DNA from 2 places in the Cryobacterium sp. Y62 genome. Region 1 is predicted to be linked to the other one. Evidence: riboswitches for the same ligand, from Rfam matches in the RefSeq annotation. Region 1 holds a riboswitch; the other holds the start of a gene.

What was found. Region 1 has a riboswitch for thiamine pyrophosphate ahead of CXY71_RS03090 (3-oxoacyl-ACP reductase). Riboswitches for the same ligand answer to the same signal wherever they lie in the genome.
Region 2: another riboswitch for thiamine pyrophosphate. It lies ahead of CXY71_RS09455 (ECF transporter S component); the one in region 1 lies ahead of CXY71_RS03090 (3-oxoacyl-ACP reductase).

Annotation. Positions count from the first base shown of each region.
Region 1 is NZ_PJJK01000078.1:7,600-15,347, forward strand. It holds gene CXY71_RS03070 (iron-sulfur cluster assembly accessory protein) at 105-473, shown strand; gene katG (catalase/peroxidase HPI) at 1,246-3,480, opposite strand; gene CXY71_RS03080 (Fur family transcriptional regulator) at 3,481-3,948, opposite strand; gene CXY71_RS21740 (hypothetical protein) at 5,076-5,429, shown strand; TPP riboswitch at 5,546-5,653, shown strand; gene CXY71_RS03090 (3-oxoacyl-ACP reductase) at 5,700-6,488, shown strand; gene CXY71_RS03095 (LLM class flavin-dependent oxidoreductase) at 6,488-7,748, shown strand, end outside.
Region 2 is NZ_PJJK01000105.1:7,978-15,725, forward strand. It holds gene CXY71_RS09430 (D-alanyl-D-alanine carboxypeptidase family protein) at 1-816, shown strand, start outside; gene CXY71_RS09435 (hypothetical protein) at 817-1,089, opposite strand; gene CXY71_RS09440 (AAA family ATPase) at 1,086-1,712, opposite strand; gene CXY71_RS09445 (energy-coupling factor transporter transmembrane protein EcfT) at 1,705-2,499, opposite strand; gene CXY71_RS09450 (ABC transporter ATP-binding protein) at 2,496-4,070, opposite strand; gene CXY71_RS09455 (ECF transporter S component) at 4,074-4,724, opposite strand; TPP riboswitch at 4,758-4,867, opposite strand; gene CXY71_RS20690 (hypothetical protein) at 4,911-5,132, shown strand; gene CXY71_RS09460 (hypothetical protein) at 5,198-5,524, opposite strand; gene dinB (DNA polymerase IV) at 5,551-6,765, opposite strand; gene CXY71_RS09470 (ABC transporter permease) at 6,991-7,748, opposite strand, start outside.

The DNA.
Region 1 (7,748 bases):
AATAAGCCACGGAAGTGTAAGAAAAGCCTAGAGTATTTCTGAAGCCGTGTGCAGGCGAGACCGCACCAGCGTGAAGCCCAGCGTAGATAGCCCAAAGGAGCACCATGACCGCCACCATCACAGATACCATCGCCCCCAGCACCACATCCCATGGTGTTGGCCTCACTGACGCCGCTGCGCAGAAGATTCGTAGCCTGCTCACTCAGGAGGGCCGCGTCGACCTTCACCTGCGCGTTGCCGTTCAGCCCGGTGGTTGCTCCGGCCTGATCTACCAGCTCTATTTTGACGAGCGGGTGCTCGACGGTGATGCCTTGGTCGACTTTGACGGTGTTGGGGTCGTCTTGGACAAGATGAGTGTGCCGTATCTTGAGGGGGCGTCCATCGACTTCGAGGACACCATTGCGGAGCAGGGCTTCACCATCGACAACCCGAACGCGGGCAGCAGTTGCGCCTGTGGAGATTCCTTCAGCTAGTCGCGATTCACACGGTTTTCGAGGAGATCATCCGCAGGGATGGTCTGCCAATCGCGTTTATTGCTCGCGAAGAAGGTATCTGCCCGTCCGTTTCTGAGCGAAGTTGCTGAACAATTCTCCTGACGAGCACTACAGCCTGGGCCGCGGCGAATGTATCCGTAGGCCTTATGCCGCCACGCGTTACCTTATTAACGAGGTCCCATGCGGCTTTCACGAGCACCCGCAACCCGGCACACCGGTCCCACGGCGTACTACGACAGAAAGTAGTCAAGCCATGCCGCCGCGTCGGCTGCCTTCGGTGCCGTCTTCTTTTTTCGGTATGAGAGCCGAGTCGGCAATAGGCTTCGCCACGTCTATCATCACTTCTCGGCTCCGACGCTGAAGCTAGGCTCAGGCTTGCGACCATTTCTCGGAGCGCAAGCAGCCGTGCTGTACGGAGCAGGATATGAGGTCGCACCCGGAACTGGGGCCGGTATCTGATCATCGCCAGCCCCTGGCCAGCCAAGAATAGCGGCAGTCGGCTCCCCAACCAGCACATCTCGTGGCTGTCGAGGAAACGAAAAGTAGCGGTTGTGATCGGCTACTCACTCTTATGACTGAGTTCACCGCTGCCGTCCATTGAACGACCACGTGGCAGCCTCGTCGTGAACGGTCGTTTGCGTCGACGCCAAGGCGTATTCGAATTCGAAGCAGGTCAAGCGCAGGAATCGCGTCGGCCACGACACGTTGCGAAGTCGGGGCCCGGCCGTAATGGCCCAGGCCCCGCCATTCGTCAGCGAATGTCGAAGCGGTCCAGGTTCATCACCTTGGTCCAGGCCGCGACAAAGTCGTCGACGAACTTCTTCTTGGCGTTGTCACTGCCGTAGACCTCCGCGACGGCCCGCAGCTCGGAGTTCGAGCCGAACACGAGGTCCGCACGCGTACCGACCCACTTGGGCTCGCCGGTTGCCAGATCAGTGCCACTGTACGCGTGCTCTCCCGGGTCGAGCGCACTCCACTTGGTGCCGATGTCGAGCAGGTTCGCGAAGAAGTCGTTCGTGAGAACGCCCGGAGTCATCGTGAACACGCCGTGCGATGAGCTGTCGTAATTGGCGCCGAGCACGCGCAGGCCACCGACCAGCACGGTCATTTCCGGTGCGCTCACGGTGAGCAGGTTCGCCCGATCGATGAGGTGGTACTCGGCCGGGAGCAGGGCGCGGGGACCGCTGTAGTTGCGGAAACCGTCGGCAACCGGTTCCAGGTAAGTGAATGCCTCAGCATCCGTTTGTTCCTCGAGAGCATCGACACGGCCGGGCGTGAACGGGGCCACGACCGGGAAGCCGGCAGCTTGCGCCGCCTGCTCGACTCCGACATTGCCCGCAAGCACGATGAGGTCGGCCAGCGATACCTGCCGGGTGGACGACGCGTTGACATCCTTCCGAATACTTTCCAGGGCGGTCAGTACCTTGGCCAGCTGGGCCGGGTTGTTGACCGGCCAGCTTTTCTGCGGCTCGAAGCGGATGCGCGCACCGTTTGCGCCGCCCCGCTTGTCGCTTCCGCGGAAGGTCGATGCGGACGCCCACGCGGTGGAGACCAGCTGGGAGACGGTGAGCCCCGACGCGAGCAGGCGTTCCGTGAGGGCGGCGATCTCGGTGGCACCGATGGCGTCACCGATCGCGTCGGGCAGCGGGTCCTGCCAGATCAGTTCCTCGGTCGGAACCTCCGGGCCGAGGTAGCGAGCCTTGGGGCCCATGTCGCGGTGAGTGAGCTTGAACCAGGCGCGGGCGAAGGCATCCGCCAGGGCGTCCTGATCCTCGGCGAAGTGACGGCTGATCGCCTCGTAGGCGGGGTCGACCCGCAGCGCGATGTCACTGGTGAGCATGCGCGGCTCACGGTGCTGCGAGGCGTCGTGGGCGAGCGGAACCATATCCGAGCCGGCACCGTTCTTCGGCCGCCACTGCTTGGCACCGGCCGGGGACTCCATGAGCTCCCACTCGTACGCGAAGAGGATGTGGAAGAATTCGTTGTCCCACCGCGCCGGGTGATAGGTCCAGGTGACTTCAAGGCCCGAGGTAATGGTGTCGTCACCCTTGCCGGTGCCGAACGAGTTCTCATAGCCCAGTCCCTGCGCTTCGAGCGGCGAGCTTTCGGGATTGGAGGCGAGGTGGCTGTCGGGAGCGGCACCGTGGGTTTTGCCGAACGTGTGTCCGCCGGCGATCAGCGCCACCGTCTCCTCGTCGTTCATAGCCATGCGCTTGAACGTCTCGCGGATGTCGCGGGCCGAGCCCAGCGGGTCGGGCTCCCCGTTCGGGCCCTCCGGGTTCACGTAAATGAGGCCCATTTGCACGGCGGCCAGCGGCTTGTCCAGGTCACGGTCGCCGGTGTAGCGCTTGTCGTCGAGCCAGGTGGTCTCCGGGCCCCAGTAGACGTCGTCGTCGGGCTCCCATGCGTCGATGCGACCGCCGGCGAAGCCGAATGTCTTGAAACCCATCGATTCGAGGGCAACGTTTCCCGAGAGAATCATCAGGTCCGCCCAGGAGATGTTCTGGCCGTACTTCTTCTTGATCGGCCAGAGCAAGCGACGGGCCTTGTCTAGGTTGACGTTGTCCGGCCAGCTGTTGATGGGTGCAAACCGCTGCTGGCCGGTTCCGGCCCCACCGCGGCCATCAAAAACGCGATAGGTGCCGGCGCTGTGCCAGGCCATCCGGATCACCAACGGACCGTAGTGGCCGAAGTCGGCGGGCCACCAATCCTGCGATGTGGTCAGTACCGTCTCGATGTCCGCCTTGACGGCGGTGAAATCGAGCGAGTTGAACGCTGCCGCGTAGTCGAAGTTTTCACCGAGCGGGTTGGTCACACCCGCCTCCTTGGCGAGAATCTTCACGTTCAGTTTCTCGGGAAACCAGCCGCGATTTTCGCCACCCTGGCTCGGCGACGTGGTGCGCTGTCCGTGGGGAACGGGGCATCCGTCGGCAATTGGTTCGGTCGTGTCATCGTCGGTTACGACGACGCCGTGGTTCTCGGGCATTCAGGATCCTTCCATGCTGGGTCGTTTGTTATCAGGGTCAGTGACGTTGGCAGAAGAACAGCCGGGGCAGGTACCCCAGTAGACGACCTCGGCCGCATCGATCACGAAGCCGTGATCATCGGACGGGATTAGGCAGGGTGTCTCGCCGACCGCGCAGTCGACGTCGACGACAGCGCCGCAGGTGCGGCAGATCGCGTGATGATGGTTGTCTCCGATCCGTGCCTCATAGCGCGCCAGCGAACCCGCGGGCTGGATGCACCGCAACAGCCCGACCGTCGTTAATCGGTGCAGTGTGTCGTAGACGGCCTGATGCGACACGTCGGGAAGCTCTGCGCGGGTCGCGCCGATGATCGAGTCCGTCTGCGCGTGTGGGTGTGAGTGAACCGCGCGCAGCACCGCCACCCGCGGGCGGGTCACACGCAGCCCTGCTTCTCGCAGCATGTTCTGAACATCCACGAGTTCGAGCATGCATTGAGTCTGCTCCTTTTTCTTGATTGAATCAAGAGAACGAGTTCTCTGCGAACTGGGCTCCCGGAATTGGAATACCTGTGTGTCCTGAGAAGGTCGATGCAAACAACGGGTGCCCGGTCGCACCGCGGCCGCCGCATAAGCGATGTCACCGCGATGAACACATAGAGCAAGTAAACATTCACGTCCCCGGACTGCAACGGGTGAAGCAGTCCGGAAATCCACCCCACTGCGGTGATCGCGGACCGGTAACGTTACTGGACGAAGATCGGAGTGATCGACGCGTTCATCGCCCTCGCCCACGCGATCATCATCGTCAGGCGCCTCGTTCGAGAAGGCTGGACGCGCTACCGCCCGGTGGGGGTCGCTAGGCGAATCGGTTAGTCCGTGGTGAAGCGCGCGACGTGCCGGCGTTGCCACGGTGTCTCGACTAAGCGTGGGTTGCAGTACTCGCGAACGAACTTCACTGCTTTGTCGGCCGACACGCCGTCGAGCACGGCCATACACGCCAGCGCAGTGCCCGCGCGCCCATGACCGCTATCGCAGGTGATCTCTACTCGCCCTTTCTCCGAGCGAAGCCAGGCTTCACGCAGCGCGTCCCGTGCGTCGTCGAGGTCTACTTGGCAGCCAAATGTCGGGCTATGGCGCCCATCGTTCTTCCCCTTCGATCGGTGCCGGGCTCTGGCCTAGAAGGTAGCTCGCGAAGTCGAGCATAGCGCCACCTGGGATCGGTTGATGAAGGCCACGGCCGCGCAGCAATCGGCCCGACGGCAAACGCATCACGCCGAATCCGTCAGCATCCCAAATACTGCGCACGGTTCCAACATATCGGCTGACGAAGGATGAAACAGTGCCGATCGTGTGGATGGGCCCGTAAGTCGGACCTTGAGCGGACAGTTCCGCGATCTCTCGGCCAATCAGCCCGGCTGGTTCTCGGTCCGCGCTGTTTGCTCCGCCCGAGAGTAAGTCCGATGGCGGGGCGTCTAAGGCTATAATCCTGACGTATCGAAAGCGTTCGTCACCAGGAGGTCATGTCCGTCCTGACCTCCCGCGCCTGACGGACATTTTCCCGGACCGGGTAAACGATCATCCACCTGCCTCTTGGTGGAGTTGCATCTGATACCTGGGTGCATCTCAGCGGGAAAGTCCGCCACGTTCATGTTGTTGCACCGCTGATTTATCAGCTCGCCGCACTTTCGGTGCACGCCCGCGCTGTGACCGGATCGCTTCGCGCGGGTGCTTCGCCTGGTCGTCGTCCGCGAGAATGCGGGCGTCGATGGTTTCTGGTTGGCCTTGCCTTCGAGGCTTACGGCGAACTGCTGGCGGTGTCATGTGCGGTGATGATGGTCGGGCTTGAAAAAGCTCCGCCGGAGGATTCCGGCGGAGCGTTCGTCGTCGCGGTGGTCAGTGAGTTCGCGAATCATCGAGCAAGGAATGTGGAGTACCGAGTCTTCCATCTACCGACACCATCGCCCGCGTAGTAGTTGCGCACGAACGGGCACGACAGCGGATTCGAAAAGTCTCACGCCAAAACGATAAATCATCAGCACGACACGCCGACGACCTGAATAGGTGTCATCGGTGGGCTATCGTCGGTAGCAGTGACACGGGGTGCCCCGCCGGCGAAGGCCGATCCGGAGCTGAGATGACACCCGTCGAACCTGATCCAGTTAGCACTGGCGAAGGGATGTCCGAACCCGGGAACGCTAGCCGCGCGGTTCATGCCTTCGCCCCGGTTGAAAGGCAGTTCCATGACCTCTGCAACACTCTCTCTTGCCCTGCCCATCCGTGACCAGGTGGTGTTGTTCACCGGTGGCGCCCGTGGGCTCGGGGCCCGCCTGGTGCAATCGTTCCTAGGCGAAGACGCCCGAGTGGTGGTTAACTACCTGGGCAGTGCCGCCGCCGCCCGAGAAACCGCCGCCGCATTCCCGAAACGAGCGGTGGCCATTCAGTCGGACGTGTGTGATCCTGCCCAGGTCGCTGCCCTGGTCGATGAGGCGGCGGCGTATTTCGGCTCGCCGATCAACACCGTCATCAATAATGCCCTTGCCGATTTCTCGTTCAATGGGGATGCCCGGCCGCACGCGGACGCATTGACCTGGGAAAACCTGGATCAGCAATTTTCCGGTACCGTTCGCGGTGCCCTCAACACCGTGCAGTCGGCGCTGCCCGGGATGCGTGCGACCGGCTTTGGGCGGATCATCAATGTTGGCACTAACCTCTTCCAAAACCCGGTGGTCCCTTACCACGACTACACCGCGGCCAAGGCTGCTCTGCTTTCGCTGACCCGCACCCTCGCGCACGATCTGGGCCCGGACGGCATCACCGTAAACATGGTTTCGGGCGGACTCTTGCGCACCACGGATGCCAGGTCGGCCACGCCGGAAGCGGTCTTTGACCTGATTGCGGCCGGAACACCCCTTCGCCGGGTCACCACGCCGGAGGAGTTCGCGGACGCCGCGCTCTTCTTCGCCTCACCCTGGTCGCGATCGGTTACCGGACAAAATCTGGTGGTTGACGGCGGACTGGTGATGGGCTGATGCCCCGCGCAGTGCGCAGCATGCACCTGAACTTGTTCATCTCGGGCTGCGGGCACCACAAAGCGGCGTGGCGGCATTCGGAATCGTCGGCGGAGCGGCTGGGAGATGTCGGTTATTTTGAGGAGCTGGCCCGCACGGCCGAGCGCGGACTGCTGGATGCGGTGTTCTTCGCGGACGGTCAGTCGGCCGGTAATGTCGCCGATGGCCCCCGCGGGTTCCTCGAGCCGCTGACAGCCCTGGCCGCCATGAGTCGGGCCACGAAACGAATCGGGCTGGTCAGCACCGTCTCCAGCACGTTTTACACCCCGTTCCACGCCGCGCGGATGCTGGCATCATTGGACCATATTTCCGGTGGCCGAGTCGGTTGGAATGTCGTGACATCCATGTTCGACGCTGAGGCCCGCAATCACGGGCTGGAGCAGATGCCGGACCACGCGGGGCGCTATGCCCGCGCCGACGAGTTTGTGGACGTCGTTCTGCGACTGTGGGATTCCTGGGCCGATGACGCGCTGCGTTATGACCGGGCCGGCAACTACGCGGACCCGGGCCGCGTGAACCCGATCAACCACTGCGGGGAACACTTCCGGGTGGACGGGCCACTGAACGTGCCGCGCCCGCCGCAGGGGCATCCGGTGCTGTTTCAGGCCGGTTCCTCCGAGCCTGGCCGAGAGCTGGCCGCCCGCCGGGCGGAGGCCATTTACGCCGTCGCCGCCGATCTTGACAGTGCCTGCGAGTACTACCTCGACGTCAAGGCCCGGATTCGCGCAGCCGGTCGCAACCCGGATGCCGTGGCGATCATGCCGGGGCTCGTGACCTACGTGGGTTCCACCGAAGCCGAGGCCAGGGCGCTGCAACGGGAGCTGGACGACCTGCTGCCAGCCGAGGATTCCCTCCGCCAGCTGGGCCAGTTCATCGGGCAGGACTGCATGGACTGGGAGCTGGACGCGCCGATTCCGGCCCTGCCACCGCTGAGCGAATTCACCGGGCCCCAAGGCCGATACGCCACCATCCTGCGCATCATCGCCACCGAACAATCCACCGCCGAGTCCAAGGCGCGCCCGACTGTGCGCGAGCTGCTGGGCCGCCTGGCGGCCGGCGGCGGGCACGCCACGATGGTGGGCACTCCGGAGCAGATTGCGGATGAGATGACCCGATGGTTTGAACACGGCGGCGCCGACGGCTTCAATCTGATGCCGCCAACCCTGCCGGGAGGCATCGACGATTTCGTGGACCATGTGGTTCCGGTGCTGCAGCGGCGGG
Region 2 (7,748 bases), on a different contig from region 1:
ACCGAGCTGGAATTTTTGCAGGCCCTGCTGCTGGGCTCGAGCAACAACCACGCCGATAGTGTGGCACGCTGGGCCTTCGGCTCTCTGGACGCCTACGTTGAAGCCGCCAACGCCTGGCTCGCGGAGAACGGGCTGACCGATTCCGCCGTTGTGGACGCTACCGGGCTGAGCGATGGCAGCGCTGGGACCGCTACCGATCTGGCTCGCCTCGCGGGTCTCGCCGCGACCGACCCGATTGTGTCTTCGATAGTGGAGCGCCCGGCATCCGCTTTGGCGGACCGTCGCGGTGTCGAGAACACCACCTCGTTTCTGCCCGAAGAGGGCATCACCGGTATTTCGCGCAGCTACACGGACGCGGCTGGCGTGTGTTTTCTGTTCACCGCCGAGGTCAGCGACGGCGCGTCGAGCTTCACGTTCTCGGGCGCTTTCATCGGCGAACCGACCTACGATGCCCTCACCGCGGACCTAACCGCACTCATGGAGAGCGCCAGGGCCGGAGTCGGACCGCTGTCGGTGCTGGCAGCTGGCGATGAGTACGCGGCGTTTGAATCGGCCTGGGGTGAGGAGGCTTCCGCCGTGGTCGGAGTCTCGCGCACTCGCTATGCCTGGCAGGCCGCCACGCCGGAAGCCGCCACGGTCACACTCAAGGATTTCACCACCGCGCGCACCGGCGCAAACATTGGAAAGGTACAGCTCACCGTGGCCGGGGAGAAGCTCTCGGCCGCGCTGAAGCTCGACCGCGCGATCAACAACCCGGGGCCGGGGTGGCGGCTGCTGCACCCGATCGTGATGATCACGGCGTTGCTCGATCAGTAGCTAGATCGGCTCTACCTCGGTGTCGATCGGATCACTCTCGCCCTTGTCGAAGGCGTAGCGCACGCGGTGTTGCCCGTTCACATCGCGTTCGTCGACCTCGTCGTACCAGAACACCGATTCCAGACCGGCGACGGCGGCGACCATGCTGATGCGGGCGGCGTGTTTACCGCGCACGAGCGCCCGGGAATCGATCTGGCCCTCGAGCGGGCCGTCGATGAACTCGGCGGTATACAGGGTGGGGGCACCGGCATCGTCACGGTCGGAGGTATTCATGGGTTCCAATCTAGTCCTGCGAATCCCGCGATGCCCTGGGGGTCGATCGTCTGTGTCGCAGGCGCCCTGACGCGCACGGTGGCACGACGTTCGGGTTCCTCCTCCGTGAGGTAGGCCGCCCATTCTTCCTGCCACTGGTCCCAGTGCGTTCGAAACGCCTCGCCATCGCGGTCGAGCGCTCGTTGTTTGCGCAGGTCGTCATCGGCGGCCAGCCAGACGCGTACGTCGCTGAGCGGCTCATGCGCGGCCGCGAGAGTACCGCAGCCCTCAACGATCAGTGGTCGTTCTTCGGCAAGCGGATGCCACTCCGCTCGCTGATTCGCGCTCCAGTCGTAGCGCTGCCACGCCGCGACCCCGCCTGCTCGCCGGGGTTCGAGAACGTGCCACCGCAGATGCCGAATAGCGGCATCGAGTCCGTCCCAGCCGGGGTAGATGTCATCCATGCGCACGAGCTGCGGGGTATGACTGCCCGGCCACTGCCGGGCTAAGGCGTCAGCGAGGGTGCTCTTGCCCGCGCCGCTTGGCCCGTCAATGAGTACCACCGGGTTCGGCCCGGCAGCGGCGACGGCCTGCAGCACCGGCGCCAGCAGCTCCGCGCGGGCGCCAGACTCTGCCTCAGGCAAGAATGAAGCTCCAGGTCTCTGCCCACACCGCAACGCCGATGGCGGTGGTAGCAATCACGAATCCAATTGTGACGAGCACAGCATCCGCTGCCCGAAATCGGGAGAGCCTAGCCCAGGTGCGCGGTTCGTCGCTGCCGAAGCCGCGGGCTTCCATGGCCGTGGCGAGTTTGCTGCCGCGCCGTACCGAGATGACAAGCAAAGAGAAGGCCGGACCGAAGAATCGTCGGGCAGCACCCCGTACGCCGCCGCCGTCACCGACTCCGCGGGCCCGTCGGGCGAGGGTGAGCGAGTGCCAATCTTCGATGAACATGCCGACCAGGCGCAGTCCGGCGAGTCCGCCGAGCACGAAGCGGGACGGCAGACGCAATATCTGGGCGAGCCCGTCGGCGAGGTCGGTCGGGTCGGTCGTCGCTAACAAGACGATGCCGGGCAGGCCGATTGCAAGCACGCGCAGCCCGATGGCCAGTCCCAGTTGCGCTGAGCCCTCGGTCACCGAGATGAAGCCGAACTGCCACAGCAGCGCGCCGGAATCTTCGCCGTAGAGCACCGTCGTAACGGACGCCATCGGGGCTGCGATCCACACCGGCGCGGTTCGCAACCAGAACTGCCTGGCGCCCAGGCCACACCAGAACAACAGCGCAGCCTCGAGCAGCAGGGCGACGCCAGCCGACACCCAGTCGATGGAGAGCAGCAGTGCGCAGCTCACGATGAGGGCCACGGTCAGTTTGGAGACCGGGTTGAGTCGGGCGACAACGCTTGGGCGAATCGTCGGGGTCAGCAAACTCATCGGGCGTCCGCCCCGAGCCTGATCGAGTCGGGCATGCCCAGCCGGTATTCTTCGTCGGCGAGGGCACTGACGAACTGCGCGTCGTGGGTGACCGCAACCAGCGCGGTTCCTTCGTCGAGTTGCTCAGCCAGCAGGATCACGAGTTCCTGCCAGGTGCGGGAATCCTGCCCGAACGTCGGCTCATCGAGCACGAGCAGACGGGGCCGGGTGGCAAGAACGGTGGCTACGGACATCCGCCTCTTCTCGCCACCCGACAACGTGAACGGGTTGGCGTCGGCGAGATGATCCAGTCGCAGTCGATGCATCAGATCACCAACCCGGGTGCTCTGCTCGGCCACGCTGAGCCCGAGAGCGCGCGGGCCGATCAGCAGGTCATCGCGCACGGTAGCGGCCAGAAACTGGTGCTCGGGGTCCTGAAACACCGTCCCAATGCGGGTGAGTAGCTGTTTCGAGCGCCACCGGTGCGGCTCGGCCGGGATACCGGCTGAAAAGTCATCGCTTGCTCGCAGTGCCCCGCCGGCGGGTTTTAGCAGCCCGGCCAGCGTGAGCGCCAGGGTGGACTTTCCGGCACCGTTCGGCCCGGTCACGACAGTCGCTGTGCCCGCGCGCAGGTCGAAGGTGATGCCATCGGCGACAACGGATGCCGTGCGCCGGCCAAACGGAACGCGACCGACTGCGAGTCCCTCCGCCCGCAGCAGGGTCTCAGGATGCCGGATCGGGTGCCGCGTGGGAAACCGTGGTGGCCGGGCGGGTACCCAGACGCCGGCCTGCGCCAACCGCTCACCCTGGCTGGACAGGATTTCGCGGGTCGGACCGTCCGCGAGCACACCGCCCGTCGGGTCGAGCACGATGACGCGGTCAACGACGTCTTGCCAGACCTCGACCCGATGCTCGATGACCACCAACGTTGCCCCGGAGTGGTCGAGCGAGCGCACGACGGCATCCCGCACATCGATGACCCCGCCCGGGTCGAGGTTCGCGGTTGGCTCGTCGAGCAGCAGCAGCCCCGGCCGCATGGCGAGCACACCGGCCAGGGCCAGGCGCTGCTTTTGCCCACCGCTCAGGCTTGAAGTAGGATGGTTAAGAGGCAGGTCCAGACCGACCTCGGTGAGGGCCTGCCGCACCCGAGGCCAGATCTCGGCACGCGGCACGGCGAAATTCTCGCAGCCGAAAGCGACGTCGTCGCCGACCCGGGCGAGCACGACCTGAGAATCCGGGTCCTGCAGCACCAGGCCGACCCGCCCGCGCGCCTCGGCGGCGCGATGCCCATCGATGAGCAGACTGCCCGTTTCGTCGCCGTCTTCGGCGTCACCGAGCACCCCGGCGAGAGCGTGCACCAGGGTACTTTTGCCTGCACCACTGGCCCCAAGCAGGAGCACCCGTTCGCCGGGCTCGATCTGCAGGTCAAGACCGGAGACCGCTTGGTTGTGGCGACCGGCGTGGCGCCAGCCCCAGTCACTGGCGCGAATGTGCGCCGCTCGGATCTGCGGGTTTCGAATCAGAGCAGAGGGAACCCGCACGGCCGGGATCCGCGGGTCGCGGCCGTGCGGGATCGGCGAAGTTTCAGGCATCCGCTAGCTGATCGCGGCAGCGGGCGCGCGCGACCCTTCCCGACCGGCGGCGAACCGGCTGAGGGCGCCGGTTCGGGCCAGACCGCGCACGGCGAGCCAGGACAGCAACCCGGCCAGCACCGTGCCAGAGACGACGGCGGAGACGAAGTAGACGGCCTTGTAGCCAAAATCCAGTGCCGCATAGCTCGTGAGAGTTGTGTCGAGCAATCCAACAGCAACACCCGCGCCGGCACCGGCGAGCAGTGCGACGCCGAGCCGCCAGTTGGAGTAGAGGAACAGGGCCAGAATGATTTCGGCACCGAGTCCTTCAACGACGCCCCAGATCAGGGTGGAGAATCCCCACTGGGTTCCGATCAGCATGGAGACGACGGCGGCAACAACTTCGGTGTACAGAGCCGCACCGGGCTTGCGAATGATGAGGCCCCCAAGCACACCGGCGAACAGCCAGCCGCCGGCTAAAAGGCCTTCAAGCCCGGGCGTGAACGCGAGAATCGCGCTGAGCGGGGACCACGCGAGGCCCCAGGCCCAGAAGATAACACCGCTCGCGACACCGATGACGCTCGCTACGACGATGTCGACGACGCGCCAGCGAAAGTTGCGCTTAGTGGCTTGTGATGAAACAGATTGCTTGAGTGAACTCGTTGTAGCGTGCACTGTGTCGTGCCCTTTCCGTAGGTGAATACAGGGCACGGGATTGAGAAGCCTCCCTGCGCTGGCATTATCCAGATCAGGTTCGACGGTCGAAGCTTATTCAGCTTCCTCTCAGCCCGGTGTACCGGACTCCCGTGATCGTACCTAAGTATAGTGCCCCGCTTAGACTGACGGCATGGTGATCACGACATGAGCATCGGCGTTCTGCTCGTTTTGGCGGCCCTGTATCTGCTGCTCATGCGCCGGTTCGTTCTGCGGCGGCGGCGAATAGCGCAGGGTCTGTCGGTGAGCGGCCCCTGGCACTTTCCCGCTTGGCTGCGCCCAAGAGTTCCGCGCTGGGTGCGGCGACGATTCGGGCGTCGCCCGCGCGCCGCGCGGCGGTTGCGCCACACCGGTGCGGGCCTACCTTAGCTCCGTGCGCCCATGTTCTATCATGGGCCCACTTTCCGGGCCCGGGCCAGGTGCACAGGGTACGTCTACTTCTTTAGGGCTCTGATCACCCGGGCCAGGGCGCGACCGGCGACGATGAGAAATGGCACACCGACGGCGAGCAGGGCGATGACGTTCGGCTCAAACCGGGCTGTACCGCCCGACTTGACGTAGGCGCCGATCGGCAGTGACACGCCGCCGCCTCCCCCGCCGGAACCAGCTCCACCCTCACCGGCATCACCGCCTCCGAAGCCGTAGTAGGCGAGCGCGACAGGCACCAGGGTGACGCCATCAATCTGCACGGGTTCACCGTATGCCGACTTCACACCGGCGGAACGGAACGTTTCTGCGAGTTTTTCCGGGAGGCTGGTCATGCCAACAGGTTAGCGCGACTGAGACGTCAGGGGCGAGGTTTGAAGTGCGAGGCGGGCCGCACGGTTCCCACACCGAATCGCTCGGTCACGGTATCCACGGCCAGCTCCGCGCCGCGCCAGTCTTCGTCCGGGTCCCAGAGTCCGACCGAGCCAGATGCCGTGCCAAGCTGCTCTGCACGTACCCCGATCAGCCGCACCCGAATACCTGAGGCCGCCAGCAGGTCGAACGCGGCCACCGCCTCTTCGTAGATGCGCCGGCCCACATTGCTGGGTTCGGCGAGCGTGCGCGACCGGGTCACCGTGCTGAAGTCGGTGTAGCGCAGCTTGAGGGAGACACGCCGGGCCACGAGATCGCCCCGCCGCAGCCGCACCGCCACGAGAGCGCATTGCCGCAGCAATTCGCTGCGCAACCGGTCAACATCCGTCACATCGTGTTCAAAGGTCACCTCGTGGCCGATGCTCTTCTCCTCCCGCTCCAGCGTCACCGCGCGCGGGTCGCGACCCCAGGACAGGTCGAACAGTTTCTGACCGGATGCTTCCCCCAGCGCTTTGCGCAGCACCGCCAGTGGCGTGTGCGCGATATCTCCGATCAGTTTCAGGCCGAGTCGACTCAGCGCCTGCTCGGTGGCGGCCCCGACGCCCCACAGCGCGGCGACAGGCAGCGGATGCAGAAACTCGACCGTATCCTCGGCGGGAACGACGAGCAGTCCGTTGGGTTTGGCCAGGCCGGAGGCGAGTTTGGCGACGAACTTGGTGGAAGCCGCGCCCACCGAGCAGATAAGCCCGGTCTCGGCGAACACTCGCGCACGAATGATCTCACCGATCACGGCCGGTGAGCCGAATAGGTTGGTCGCGCCGGCCACGTCGAGAAAGGCCTCGTCGATGCCCAGCCGTTCCACCAGCGGGGTCACGTCATCGAAAATTCTCATGACCCGGGTGGAAAAGTCGCGATAGAGCCCGATGTGCGGCTCGAGCACGATGGCATTCGGGCATTGCCGCAGTGCGAGCACCATCGGCATAGCCGAGTTCACACCGTATTTGCGGGCAATGTAGTTCGCCGCCGTGACGACCGACCGGCCACCGCGGTGGCCAACGATCACCGGCAGGTTGACGTACTCGGGGTGCGACAGCAGCTCGACCGATACGAAGAACGCGTCGAGGTCGACGTGCAGCACGGTCGCCGAACGGTCGTCGACGTCGCCCGCCGACACCTGCCGTCCACTGCCATCCTGTCTACCCACCGAAGAACCCTAACCCGATCCTCCGCCTATCCACTACAACGAGAGCCAGATGCCCCTCCCTTGCCCCGTTATGGCCGTTCCTGGTGGCTAAGTCAGGAAATCCGGACGGGCGATCAGTTCGTGCCCCGAAAACACGTGGCGCCCGGTTGCCGGTGGTTCGCGTTTCCTGAATTAGCCCCCGGTGGCACGAGACGGCACGGCCTGACTCTTTCTCCGCGGGAACGGTTAGCGCACAACTTTCTCGGCGCCGGCGATGCGCTGCGCAAAGTAGATGGGAATGATCGAGACGAGCACGAGCACCACAGCGATGACGTTGACGACCGGGGCCTGGTTGGGTCGGAACAGGTTATCCAAAATCCACAACGGCAGGGTCTTCACGCTCGACCCGGCCGTGAACGTCGTCACGATGATCTCATCGAAGCTCAGGGCGAAGGCGAGCAGTCCCCCGGCGAACAGCGCCGAGCGCAATTGCGGAAAGGTGACCAGCCGAAACGTGGTCCAGATACCGGCGCCGAGATCGGAGGATGCGTCTTCGAGGCTGGTGCCGAGACGGCGCAGTCGGGCGATCACGTTGTTGAACACGGTCACGATGCAGAACGTGGCGTGAGCGATGATGAGCGTCAAAATCGACAGCTGTACGCCCAGGCCGGTGCGAAAGGCGTTGTTCAGTGCGATGCCGGTGACGATGCCGGGTAGCGCGATCGGCAGGATCACCAGCAGGCTAATGGCGTCCCGCCCGAAGAATTCGAAGCGCTGCAGTCCGAGGGAGATGAGGGTGCCGAGCACGAGCGCGACCGCCGTCGAGGCGAGCGCCACCTGCAGGCTGGTCAAGACCGCCTCGAGGGCACCCTCGCTCTGAAAGGCCTTTGCCCACCATTCCAGGGTGAAGCCCGGCGGCGGCCAGGTGAGATTCTTGCTGGTGCTGAACGAGTTCACGAACACCACGAGCAGCGGGAGGTAGATCAGGGCCAACACTACGGCCG